Regions from separate parts of the Bacillus sp. TCT6 genome, predicted to be linked through region 2. Evidence: predicted binding sites of a transcription regulator. Region 2 holds the regulator's gene; each other region holds the start of a gene.

Region 1 (3,217 bases), 140 kb from region 2:
AGGCGAAGCAACGAGACAAGCGCAAGGTGTATCTGAGACACTTGCAGAGATTTCTTCAGGCGCTGAGCAATCAGCGGCATCAATTCAAGCAATTGTTTCTGCTGTTGATACAACGACGTCTATTGCAAGTGAAGTAGAAGAAAAAGCGAAGCAGTCTGATACGTTGTCTTCAGAAATGGTTCAAGCTTTAGGGCATAGTACTCGTGTCTTTACGTCTTTAATTCAAGGTATTCAAACATTGGCAAAAGAAAATGAAAATTCAATGCAAAATGTACAGAAGTTAGAAGAACGAATGAAACAAGTAGAACATATTGTGTCTGTTGTGAGTGCGATTGCTAGCCAAACGAATTTATTAGCACTAAATGCTTCTATTGAGGCAGCTCGCGCAGGAGAGCATGGAAGAGGTTTTGCGGTTGTTGCGGAAGAAGTACGTAAACTTGCTGATGAAAGTGATCATTCTGCAAGAAACATATCTCAGTTATTACGGAATATGCAAGATGAAGTACAACAAGTTGCAATGAAAATGACAGAACAAGTGAAAATAGCTAAAGAAGAGGCGAAACGTGGGGAAGCTACGGAATTAATTTTAAAAGAAATGTCATCAAGTGTTATGGAAGTAGCCGATGCAACTCAGCAAATTAGTAGTTATATGAATGAACAAGTGAGCCACATTCATCAAATAGGAGCACAAACAAAAGCTGTAGCAGCAATTGCTGAAGAAACGTCAGCTGGTTCGCAAGAAGTGGCGCGTGTGACGCTACAACAGTCTAAAAATATGATAGTAATCGATCAATTATTAAAAGATTTAGAGAAGCAAGCAACTGATTTGAAACAAACAATTGAACGATTTTCAATGTAAAAGGAAGAACAGAATGCTGTTCTTCTCTTTTTTATTTAGTTTGATTTAATATTTACAGTTAAACTATGAACGTTTCCGCAACATTCTTTTCTCTCCCTTTCGGATGAAAATTATAGCGAGCTATAATATTAAAAGGGGTGTCTTTTATGAAAAAAGAAAAAAGACAACGGTTAATTAAACAATTTGTAAAGGAGTATGAAATAGATAAGCAAGAAAGATTAGTAGAATTGTTAGCAAAAAAAGATGTATTAGTAACACAAGCTACGGTTTCTCGCGATATTCGTGAGTTAAACTTAACGAAGGTACCTTCTCAAGAAGGATTAATGATATATAAAGTTTTCTCAGAAGAGCATTTACAAACTGATATAAAGTTAAAGAAAAAATTACGAGAAGTTGTTGTGAAAATTGATTGTGTAGATCAATTAATGGTTATTAAAACATTACCTGGTAATGCACATGTTATTGGTGTTTTATTTGATGAGTTAGATTGGAAAGAAAAAATAGGATGTATATGTGGAAATGATACATGCCTTATAATTTCACAGTCGAAATCAGATAGGGAGATTATAGAAGAAAGATTAAATTTAATTATTTAGATGTAAAAATCCTGTTTTTAATAAAATTAAAAACAGGATTTTTGTTTAAATACGGAAGTTGAATATTCAACATATATGCGTAATATATGTGTTTTTTATTGAAAAAGCGAGAGAGTTTGTTATAAAAATACAAATTCGTATGATTTTAAAAAAATAACTTGTTTAATATTTCACAATGATAATGTGGATGCTTTCACAAAGATGAAAGTGCAGAGCATTTATTATGTACTTGTAAGACATCAAACATATTTAAAAGGAGGTACAACAAATGAAACATCCGATACATGTTACTTCAGAAATTGGGGAATTACAAACGGTTTTATTAAAACGACCGGGTAAAGAAGTGGAAAACTTGACGCCAGATTATTTGCAGCAATTATTATTTGATGATATTCCATACTTACCAATTATTCAAAAAGAGCATGATTATTTTGCACAAACGTTACGCAATCGGGGTGTTGAAGTTCTTTATTTAGAAAAACTAGCCGCTGAGGCGTTAGTAGATAAAAAACTTCGAGAAGAATTTGTTGATCGTATTTTAAAAGAAGGACAGGCTGACGTAAATGTTGCACATCAAACTTTAAAAGAATATTTACTTTCCTTTTCAAATGAAGAATTAATTCAAAAAATTATGGGCGGTGTACGGAAAAACGAAATTGAAACAAGTAAGAAGACACATTTATATGAATTAATGGAAGATCATTATCCGTTTTACTTAGATCCAATGCCTAATTTATATTTTACTCGTGATCCAGCAGCTAGCGTGGGCGATGGCTTAACGATAAATAAGATGAGAGAACCAGCGCGTAGACGTGAATCATTATTCATGGAGTACATCATTAAATATCACCCAAGATTTGCAAAACATAATGTACCAATCTGGTTAGATCGTGATTATAAATTTCCAATTGAAGGTGGCGACGAGCTAATTTTAAATGAAGAAACAATTGCGATTGGAGTGTCTGCTCGTACTTCAGCTAAAGCAATTGAACGTTTAGCTAAAAATCTCTTTAGCCGACAAAATAAAATTAAGAAAGTGTTAGCAATAGAAATTCCAAAATGCCGAGCATTTATGCATTTAGATACAGTATTTACAATGGTTGATTATGACAAGTTTACAATTCATCCAGCCATTCAAGGGCCAAAAGGGAATATGAATATTTATATTTTAGAAAAAGGATCAGATGAGGAAACTCTTAAAATTACACATCGTACTTCTTTAATGGAAGCATTAAAAGAGGTATTAGGCTTAAGTGAATTAGTTCTTATTCCATGTGGAGGAGGAGATGTAATTGCTTCTGCTCGTGAACAATGGAATGATGGCTCGAACACATTAGCAATCGCACCAGGTGTAGTTGTTACATATGATCGCAACTATGTATCCAATACGTTATTACGGGAGCACGGTATAGAAGTAATTGAAGTGCTAAGTTCGGAATTATCTCGTGGTCGTGGGGGTCCACGTTGCATGAGTATGCCAATTGTTCGTAAAGATATTTAGTATAAATAACGGAGAAAGTAGGGATGAAGTATGTTAATGACTAGACCAAATTTAAAAGGAAGAAGCTTTCTAGCAGAAAAAGATTTTACACAAGAAGAATTGTTATATTTTCTAGATTTGGCAGCAGAATTAAAAGAGAAAAAGAAAAATGGTATCCCGCATCATTATTTAGAAGATAAGAATGTAGCGCTCTTATTTGAAAAAACCTCCACTCGTACGCGCTGTGCATTTACAGTAGCATGTACAGATTTAGGGGCGAAT
Region 2 (3,217 bases):
TTGCAGTGGATATTCATCCCATAGTTCATTTAAAACCCGTTTAGAAGATGTTAAATTTGCTTGTTCTTGGTCATAATAGCCAACAGATACATTTGATCCGAAAGAAACATTACCATTTAATAGTGGTAACTTATTCACAATAGATTTTAATAATGTGGATTTCCCAATTCCGTTTGGACCAACTAAGGCAACACTATCTCCGCGAGTTAAGCGCATAGTTACGTGTTCAATTATAGGGTCCTCCTCATAGCCGATGGTTGCATCTTTTACTTGTAAAACATCATTTCCACTTTGCTTTTCAATATCGAAGTGGAATGATGCTGACTTAGAATCCCCTAATGGTCTCGTTAATAATTCCATTCTGTCTAGTTGTTTACGGCGACTTTGAGCACGTTTCGTTGTAGAAGCGCGAGCTATATTCTTTTGAACGAAGTCCTCAAGTTTTGCGATTTCATCTTGTTGTTTTTCGTAACGTTTCATTTCTTGATCATATAATGCTGATTTTAAGTCTAAATATTTACTGTAGTTACCAACAAATCGTCTGCTTTCTTTATTCGAAATTTCATATACTTGTGTAACGAGTTTGTCTAAGAAATAACGGTCATGGGAAACGATTAATATTGCGCCAGGATAACCTTGTAAATATTGCTCAAGCCATGTTAATGTTTCAATGTCTAAATGGTTTGTAGGCTCGTCCAAAATAAGTAAGTCTGGTTTTGTTAATAATAATTTCCCGAGAGCTAATCTTGTTTTTTGCCCGCCACTTAAAGTAGAGATCGTCGTCTGGTGTGTTTCAACTGGGAAGCCAAGGCCGCTTAAAATGGAGCGAATATCCGCTTCGTATTGATATCCACCTTGATCTTTATAATTGAGTTGCAATTGGTCATAATCAGCTAACAATCTTTCATATATAGCTTCGTTTGAAAAGTTTTCTTCTTTTCCCATTTCTTGCTCAAGCTTTCGAAGTTTTGTCTCCATTTGCTGTAAGTGGGTAAAGACGGTTAGCATTTCATCCCAAATTGTTAAAGACGTTTCTAGGCCAGTATTTTGAGCTAAATACCCGATTGAGACATCTTTCGGTTTTATAATTTCGCCACCATCATGTGATAACTCACCAGCGATAATTTTTAATAATGTAGATTTTCCAGCTCCATTCCTTCCAACTAATGCGATACGATCTTTTGTTTGTACTTCCAATTTTATGTTTGCAAGAATTGTTTCTGCACCGTATAATTTCGAAAGTCCATTTACTTGTAATAAAATCAATGTTCTCACCTCAAATAATTTCTTAACTTTGCCATGTTTATATTTCTCAATCATACTAAAAATAGTGTATAGTTTAAAATAAAGAGAGAATACTTCTTCTCTTTATTATACAAGGAATTTAATGAGTGCTAAACTTCTGTATTTGATTAAAGTATATGAATAAAGATAGGAAGAGAGGAGAGGTCATATGGATCAGCAAAAGATTCCACAAGCCACTGCTAAAAGATTGCCTCTATACTATCGATTTATCCAAAACTTATCTCTTTCTGGTAAGCAGCGTGTTTCATCGGCCGAATTGAGTGAAGCGGTAAAAGTAGATTCCGCAACAATACGAAGAGATTTTTCGTATTTTGGAGCATTAGGGAAAAAGGGATATGGATATAACGTAAATTATTTATTATCATTTTTCCGCGAAACACTTGATCAAGATGATATAACGCGTGTAGCACTTATTGGAGTAGGTAATTTAGGGACCGCTTTCTTACATTATAATTTCACGAAAAACAATAATACAAAAATTGAAATGGCATTTGATGTTAGTGAAGAGAAAGTTGGAACAGAAATCGGGGGCATTCCTGTATATCATTTAGATGAATTAGAAGAGAGATTATCAAATGATATACAAGTGGCAATATTAACAGTACCGGCTACAGTAGCACAAGCTGTAGCAGATAGATTAGCTGAAACGAGCGTGCACGGTATTTTGAATTTCACACCAGCACGATTAAACGTATCAGAGAATATTAGAATTCATCATATTGATTTAGCTGTAGAGTTACAAACATTAGTTTACTTTTTGAAAAACTATCCACAATAAAACGCAGAGGAAGCGACCTCTGCGTTTTATTATTGTTTCTTCTTTGTGAATTTAACTAATATAAGGCGAAGTGCCAAATTAAAATCAATTGTTGCCATAACTGCAAATAGTATTGTCCACACATTCCAGATTGTATCTGTCACGTTCGTAATGGCGAAGCGTGTAAAGATACATCCAAGAAGGAAGTATAATGCGGCCATGAACAATGGTGAGTTTCTCATACAAAAAATCCTCCGATAAATCCTTGCATTTTTTCAGCTTCTTTAATCATTTCTTGAATTTGCTCATTGCTCATAAAAATTTGCCCAATAGCGACTAATGTATTCATCGCAACATGAGCTGCAATAGGAACGATAATGCGCTTCGTCTTCACATATAAGAAGGCGAATACGAGCCCCATAGCAGTGTATACCAATAAGTGAGTAAAATCAAAATGAATTGCTGCGAATACAAGTGAACTAATGATAGCTGCAATAAAGAAGTTGAACTTCTTATAAAGTGCACCGAATAGAATTTTTCTAAATACGATTTCTTCTAAGATAGGTCCGATTATAGATACAACAATAAGGAACCAAGGAGTAGTTCGTGCAATTTCCATCAGTTTCATTGTATTTTCTGAACCTTGTTTAATTCCTAGTAGCTGCATCTCGATCATACCGGCAACTATTTGTGAAAAGAAAGCTAAGAATAATCCGATGAAAATCCACCCAATTGTAGCTGGAACAGAAGAGCGCGTTGCATCTAAATGTCTGTCGCGAATATCTGTTCTAAGTAACCAAAGTACGATACATAATGCAACAAAGAAGCTAATAATTGCCCAGTGTCCCATTATGATTTGTCCTTTTTCCTCAATGGTAAATCCTCTATTATCATAGAGTCCTGTTTTTAGGAGAAGTGGTAATCCAACAGCGCCAGATAATTGCATTAAAATGTATGTAACGATAATCCACCAGTATTGTTTCTTCAAATGGTTTAACCATCCTTTCTAACTCTAGTGTATGAGATGAGGTAGGATAACATGTAAATATGTTATCTACGATATAAACTTTCATTCGAATTATGATTTTTTTGTAAATACGTATTTTAAATTAAAGTAGGAGACAGGAAAAAGTTGTACGTTTAGCGAAAACAACT
Region 3 (3,217 bases), 4.7 Mb from region 2:
CAGTAAATTTAGATAATTAAAAGGGTTATATTATTCTTCTGCCGAATATATAAGTTAGAGAAAATTACGGATAAAGTGAAACTTTAATCAGTGGGGGGGTGTTCCTCCCCACTGATTATTAGTTGAACCAATCGGGCTTTTACGGGCAGTTAATCTTCCGACTTCATCCCTGCATTCACTGGATTTTAAGGTGGAGGTTTTACTGCCCGTTAATGCGGGATAAAAATAGCCCGAACCATGCAGGGCATGATTCGGGCTTATATTCAGCTTAGTAAGCTAAGCTGAATAGACCTTTAATGTGTGATAAGTAACGAACGTTACTTGCTTCTTTCATTAATGATGCTGGTAAGCCTTTAAGTGGAGTATTGCTTGCTCCAATTGTAGCAACCGCATCTTTACGTCCTAGACTAGCAAGTGTTCCAGAGTTTACAGGTGCGAACTCTTCGAATGCTTTGCCTTCTAGTGCTGCGTATAAGTTGTATCCAATTAACTCACCCATTTGCCAAGCGATTTGTGCAGTTGGTGGGTATGGACGACCGTCTGGAGAGAAGACAACAGCGCTGTCTCCAGCAACGAATACGTCTTTGTGAGAAGTAGATTGCAGGTATGCATCAACTGTTGCACGACCACGGTTAACTTCAAGACCTGATTCACCGATTAATGGGTTACCTTGTACGCCACCTGTCCAAACGAATGTGTTAGCAACAAGTTTTTGACCGTCTTTTAAGTCGATCTCATTGCCAGCAACGTTTGTTACAGGAAGACCTGTTAAGAATGTAACACCGCGTGCTTCTAGGCTAGTAGTTGCACGTTCGATTAAGTGGTCTGGTAATACTGGAAGGATTTTTGGACCTGCTTCAACAAGAAGAAGTTTAACTTCTTTTGGATTTACGCCGTGGCTTTTTGCAAGTTTAGGCATAATGTCAGCAAGCTCACCAACTAGCTCAACGCCAGTTAATCCGCCACCACCGATTACGATTGTAGCATCAGCTTCGTTTTTCGTTTTCGCGTATTCACGAATACGGTCTTCAACGTGTTTGTAGATTTTGTTTGCATCAGCAGCAGATTTTAATACCATGCTGTTTTCTTCTAGTCCTGGAATACCGAAGTAAGCAGTTTTACTTCCTAAAGCAACTACAAGTGCATCGTAAGATAAAGTAGTGCCGCCAGCTAGTTTGATTTCTTTGCTATCAACAGAGAATGACTCAACTGTTGCGATTTTAAGATCGATATCTTTGCCTTTGAAAAGCTTTGTAAGTGGCATTGCAATTGCTTGCTCAGCAACGTTACCAGCTGCAAGGCGGTGTAGTTCAGTGATGATTTGGTGTGTTGGGTATTGGTTAATCACTGTAACTTGTGCTTCTGATTTGCTGTAATATTTACGTACGTTTAAAGCGGCAAGAAGACCGCCATAACCAGCGCCTAAGATGACAATTTGTTTTGACATAGTATGATATCCCCCGTCTTTACTAATTGTTGTTATAAGTTAAATTATTTATTGTTACGTTCTGCACTAATTTGAAGATATGCGTTCACAAAGCGGAACATTTTTTGTGCTTGTGGATCTTTTAGTAATTTTAATAGACCGAATAGGCCGATAACTTCAGTACTTTCGTCAGCACGATCTTTCGCTTCGATTGCAGTTGCAGCCATGCTTTTCACTGTATCTTTTACAGGTTCTACAAGCTCTGTAATTGCACCAACAGTGTCGCTTTTTAATACTTCATCAGTAGCAACAGTTTGAGCGAAGTCATAAGACTTAGTTAAAATGTTAACAAGCTCAGTTAATTTTGGAAGCTGTTCTACTAGTGTTGTTAATGATTCTTGTACCTCAGGTTTTAACAACTGATCAAGTACATCAAGTTGTCCTTGGCTAGCAGAAATTTGTACAGTTTCTTGTTCTGGCTTTGTTTGAGTCATAGTTTCTGGCATCTCCAATTCTCCTTTACGATAGCAATACTCTTATTTTTTATAAGTAAGATAGTAAACGTTTACGAAACTTTATGCAAAGTTTCACAAAACACAATAAAATGCCTTTAAATATATGGCAGCAAACAAGCTGACATAGATCTAAAACCACATTTTCTTACCTATTGTTTATGAACTGTCCGATACATGGCTTGTCCGCATAATGGAAAAGCTCCGCTACCGGAAAGTGTATATAATATATATCCTATATTATATACTATATGCACCTATGTTAACATAAAAATGATTCCTAATTATTTGATATTGAGTGTATAACCTAGTGCTGACAAGGTATGAAAGCGTATAAAATATTTTGTTTTAGTTAGAAATGTACATATATATATAGAAAAAAAGGAAAAAACGAACAAATTCATGTTCGTTTTTTCCTTTTTTCCTATTATTCACCTTCTGCAATTAGCATCGATGTATTACCTTCTTTTTCAAGATGACATTCGCCCCAAGTACAAAGAGAGTCAAGAATTGATTCTAAAGACCAACCGTAATCAGTAAGGGAGTATTCTACTTTTGGCGGGACTTGGTTGTAGACTTTTCTTTGAATGACCCCGTCGTCCTCTAATTCGCGTAATTGCTGAGTTAACATTTTTTGTGTAATACCAGGCATTAAACGTTTTAGTTCACTCGTTCTTTTTGTGCCTTTCGTTAGATGACAAAGGATAACAACCTTCCATTTTCCACCGATAACCTCTAAAGTCGCCTCTACAGGAATATTGTATTTTTTCATATGAAACCCTCCTTTTATGAGTAAAGTAAGCTTAATAATACAAATGTTACTTTTTAGTACCTATAGCACTTTAAAGTACGTACTTTTTATCATGTTAAATATGTTTCATAATAGCACATGTGAGAAGCAAGTGAGTAGTACGGTACCAAAAAGTGACTATGTTACTTTTTAGTGCCTATCGTACTTTAAAGTGCGTTCTTCAAAAAAGGAATGAAACCATTCATAATAGCATTTGTAAGTATAAAATATATTTTTTAGAAGATAAAAGGGCCTTTTTATCACACTATTATGATTGGATTTCTTGTAATAAGGAGGAATTCAATTGAGTTCATATACAGTACCATCTTCAGAAGTTCAGACGAATCGAAGAAGTATGTTTGCTTTATTAGCACTAGCAATTAGTGCATTTGGGATTGGTACGACCGAGTTTATTAGTGTCGGTTTACTACCATCTATTTCGAAAGATTTAAATGTTTCGGTTACAACAGCTGGTTTAACCGTTTCTTT
Region 4 (3,217 bases), on a different contig from region 2:
TACAATTATTAATATAATTCGCTCTCTTCCATTTATCATTCTATTATTCTTCATCTTACCTTTTACAAAGTTTCTAATGGGAACATCCATTGGCGTGCAAGGTGTCATCGTACCGCTTGTCGTCTTCACAGCTCCTTATATCGCACGTTTAATGGAGACAGCCTTACTAGAAGTAGATCGCGGTGTTATTGAGGCCTATCAAGCAATGGGTATCTCTACTATTAAAATCATTTGGCACGTCATGGTGAAAGAAGCTCGTCCCTCCCTTGTACTTGGATTAACAATTGCAACAATTGGCTTAATTGGCGCAACAGCAATGGCTGGACTCGTAGGTGCTGGAGGGCTAGGGGACTTGGCATACCGCTTCGGACATTTACGCTATGAACCTGAAGTAATGTATGCAACAGTCTTTATTTTAATTATCCTCGTTCAAGGATTACAGTCTTTAGGGAATGGTGTTGCACGAAGATTGAAGAAAGATTAAAAAAAGAAGGCATCTCACCAGGGTGAGATGCCTTCTTTTTTTATCTTTTAAATCCACCTTCTGAATGAATAACTTGCCCAGTAATCCACTCAGCTTCTTCACTTACTAAAAATTTAATGAGTCTAGCTGCATCCTTTGGCTCACCAATTCTGCCAAAAGGAAACATCGGCTTTAACCCTTGTGTTATCTCTTCAGTCATCCATCCTGTATCGGTTGGTCCTGGATTAAGTGCATTCACTGTTATTCCTAAATGAGCTACCTCTGCTGACAATGTACTAGTAAGAGCATCAATAGCTCCCTTCGTTGTCGCATAAGCTAGTTCTCCTGCCATAGGACCTTGAAATTGCCCCGAAGTAATATTAACAATTCTACCACCAGATTTCTTATCAAATCCTCGGGCAAATTGACTACTTAACAATGTAGTCGCACGGATATTTACCATGTAATGCTTATCTAGTTCTTCAGCAGTCAACGTAGAGAAATCATTATTCGTAGAGTACGCTGCATTATTAATTAATATATAAGGGTACCCTAATTGTTCAGTAACTTTATTTATAAGCTCTTTCGGTGCATCATTCCGAGTTAAATCTAACTCCATGCTCGATACTCTAACACCGTTTTGCAATAGCTCTTCTTTTAATTGTATTTGTTCATTTTTATCGACGCCCCAAGGCATCTCTTTATCGTAAGCTGTCCAATACGTAAAAAACATATCGTATCCTGCTTCAGCTAATTCTTTACAAATCGCTGCCCCAATACCATCTAGACGACTTACCCCTGTAACAACTGCTACTTTATTTTTTAATTGATTCATCATATACTCCTCCAAGTTTAAAGGGCGCATACTTTATATAAGAGATATAAAATTTCCCACAAAAAAAGACAGATACATAAAATAGGCATCTATCCTTACAAAAGGGATGTACAAGCCAAATATGCAGTCCTTGAATGATTTACAGATAGCTAAATAAACCCTCACTTATGAGAGAAAAATTCATCTATCTAATTTCTAATCATTACAAATTCATCCACATATTAAGTCTTTGTCCCCTTTACATATATCTCTATTCTTAGTTTACCAAAACAGATAAAATGTTACAAAAAATAAAACAATTACTCACAACCTATCCTTGTTCACATTCTCTCCATTGTGAATCTTTTCACATTGAATATATAATAAACTTGTAAATACAATATTGGAGGGATTTCAATGATTATCAATTTTTTAAGAACTGATAAACGTGCTACTTTCATATTATTACTTTTACGTCTTTACATAGGATATACATGGCTCGCTGCTGGGATAGGCAAAGTCTTCGGACAATCTTTTGACGCAAGTGGTTTTCTAAAGGGTGCTATTGCTCAAGCATCAGGTGACCACCCTGCAGTACAAAATTGGTGGGCAGATTTTCTTCAACATTTTGTCCTTCCAAACGCAGACCTATTTAGCTTTTTAGTTCAATGGGGAGAAATTTTAGTAGGTCTAGGTTTAATTTTAGGCGGATTAACAAAAACAGCTGCATTTTTCGGAATCATAATGAATCTTTCATTTTTATTAAGTGGAACTGTTAGTGTAAACCCAAACCTGCTTATTTTGACTATATTCATTTTAGTTGCAGGGCAGAACGCTGGACGTATTGGATTAGATGGCTATATCTCTCCTAAACTTTTCCATAAAAACAACCACGGAACATATAAATTAAGTAAAACTGCGTAGTAACAGTTTACTTTTAAAATATAAATAAGAAAAAGAGCCTGAGTATAGGCTCTTTTTCTTATTTATCCTAATTTAAACTTTTAACGAGCCACGAAAACCTCTGGCAGCATAGTAAGAGTCTGCTCCATTGTGGTACACGAAAACATGTCCGAAGCGATAATCGCAAAATAGAGCACCACCGAGTTCTCGAATATCTGAAGGTGTTTGTACCCAGCTTGATGATTTCATGTCGAAATCCCCAAGTTTTTGCAATTCCCGATATTGTTCTTCAGTTAATAGTTCAATGCCCATAGCATTTGCAACATCAATAACGTTATTTTCTGGTTTATGTTTTTTTCTTGATTCTAACGCTTCAAGATCATAACAAAGACTCCTGCGGCCTTTAGGACTCTCCTTTGAACAATCATAGAAAGCATACTCGTCCTTTTCTTCATCATAACCAACAACATCCGGCTCACCGCCAGTTACTTCCATTTCATTAAGTGACCACAATTTTTCATTATTAGTAGTCAGCTTCGCTTCAACTTTAGCCCATTCAAGACCTTCATGGCGGTTCATGTTTTTCTCAAAACGAGCTTTCAATACTTTCAATAACTCTTCACGTTTTTCTACTAGTAAGTCATTTTTATTTCCTGTCATATTAATCCTCCCTGATATGTGTACGGATAGTAGTTTAAGTATATATTTTATAATAAATCATCTCAATATGAAGAGCGTTTCAACCTTATGTCTTTTACAAACATCCATTATAAAGTCCTAAAACCCTCTACACTCTCTCCAAGAATATAGTGTGAAAACCACATCAAATTCTGCTTCATAATAGCTACATTCATTCCCGGCTGATTAGGACTATATGCCATTCCTTTAAATATAATTAATTCTGTATCAACTTCCATATCCTTTAATCCTTGATATAGATCATATGCATTTGTAATTGGAATTCTTGCATCCTTTTCCCCATGTTGAATTAAGGTAGGCGTACAAGCTGATTTAATATACGTCATAGGTGATGTCTT

What was found. Region 2 encodes Rex, which represses fermentation and respiration genes when NADH is low (regulators of the CRP and FNR family bind a similar motif). Its sites were predicted from a motif close to TTGTGAAATATTTCACAA; they were not measured.
Region 1: a site for Rex is predicted at 1,614-1,631, ahead of arcA (arginine deiminase). Genes of this name have one in related genera too.
Region 3: a site for Rex is predicted at 2,002-2,019, ahead of AC0ONG_RS24160 (DUF1641 domain-containing protein). Genes of this name have one in related genera too.
Region 4: a site for Rex is predicted at 1,633-1,650, ahead of AC0ONG_RS29685 (DoxX family membrane protein). Genes of this name have one in related genera too.

What each region holds. Positions count from the first base shown of each region.
Region 1 covers NZ_JBVYHX010000001.1:140,289-143,505, forward strand. The annotation lists partial or broken gene AC0ONG_RS00625 (methyl-accepting chemotaxis protein) at 287-859, shown strand; gene argR (arginine repressor) at 1,006-1,455, shown strand; gene arcA (arginine deiminase) at 1,724-2,956, shown strand; gene argF (ornithine carbamoyltransferase) at 2,987-3,217, shown strand, end outside.
Region 2 covers NZ_JBVYHX010000001.1:3,944-7,160, forward strand. The annotation lists gene AC0ONG_RS00025 (ABC-F family ATP-binding cassette domain-containing protein) at 1-1,266, opposite strand, end outside; gene AC0ONG_RS00030 (redox-sensing transcriptional repressor Rex) at 1,454-2,083, shown strand; gene AC0ONG_RS00035 (YdiK family protein) at 2,113-2,304, opposite strand; gene AC0ONG_RS00040 (CPBP family intramembrane glutamic endopeptidase) at 2,301-3,050, opposite strand.
Region 3 covers NZ_JBVYHX010000001.1:4,683,394-4,686,610, reverse strand. The annotation lists gene AC0ONG_RS24165 (NAD(P)/FAD-dependent oxidoreductase) at 269-1,447, opposite strand; gene AC0ONG_RS24160 (DUF1641 domain-containing protein) at 1,492-1,932, opposite strand; gene AC0ONG_RS24155 (winged helix-turn-helix transcriptional regulator) at 2,366-2,710, opposite strand; gene AC0ONG_RS24150 (MFS transporter) at 3,084-3,217, shown strand, end outside.
Region 4 covers NZ_JBVYHX010000004.1:11,518-14,734, reverse strand. The annotation lists gene AC0ONG_RS29695 (methionine ABC transporter permease) at 1-484, shown strand, start outside; gene AC0ONG_RS29690 (SDR family oxidoreductase) at 525-1,301, opposite strand; gene AC0ONG_RS29685 (DoxX family membrane protein) at 1,695-2,201, shown strand; gene AC0ONG_RS29680 (DUF4256 domain-containing protein) at 2,274-2,840, opposite strand; gene AC0ONG_RS29675 (S9 family peptidase) at 2,948-3,217, opposite strand, start outside.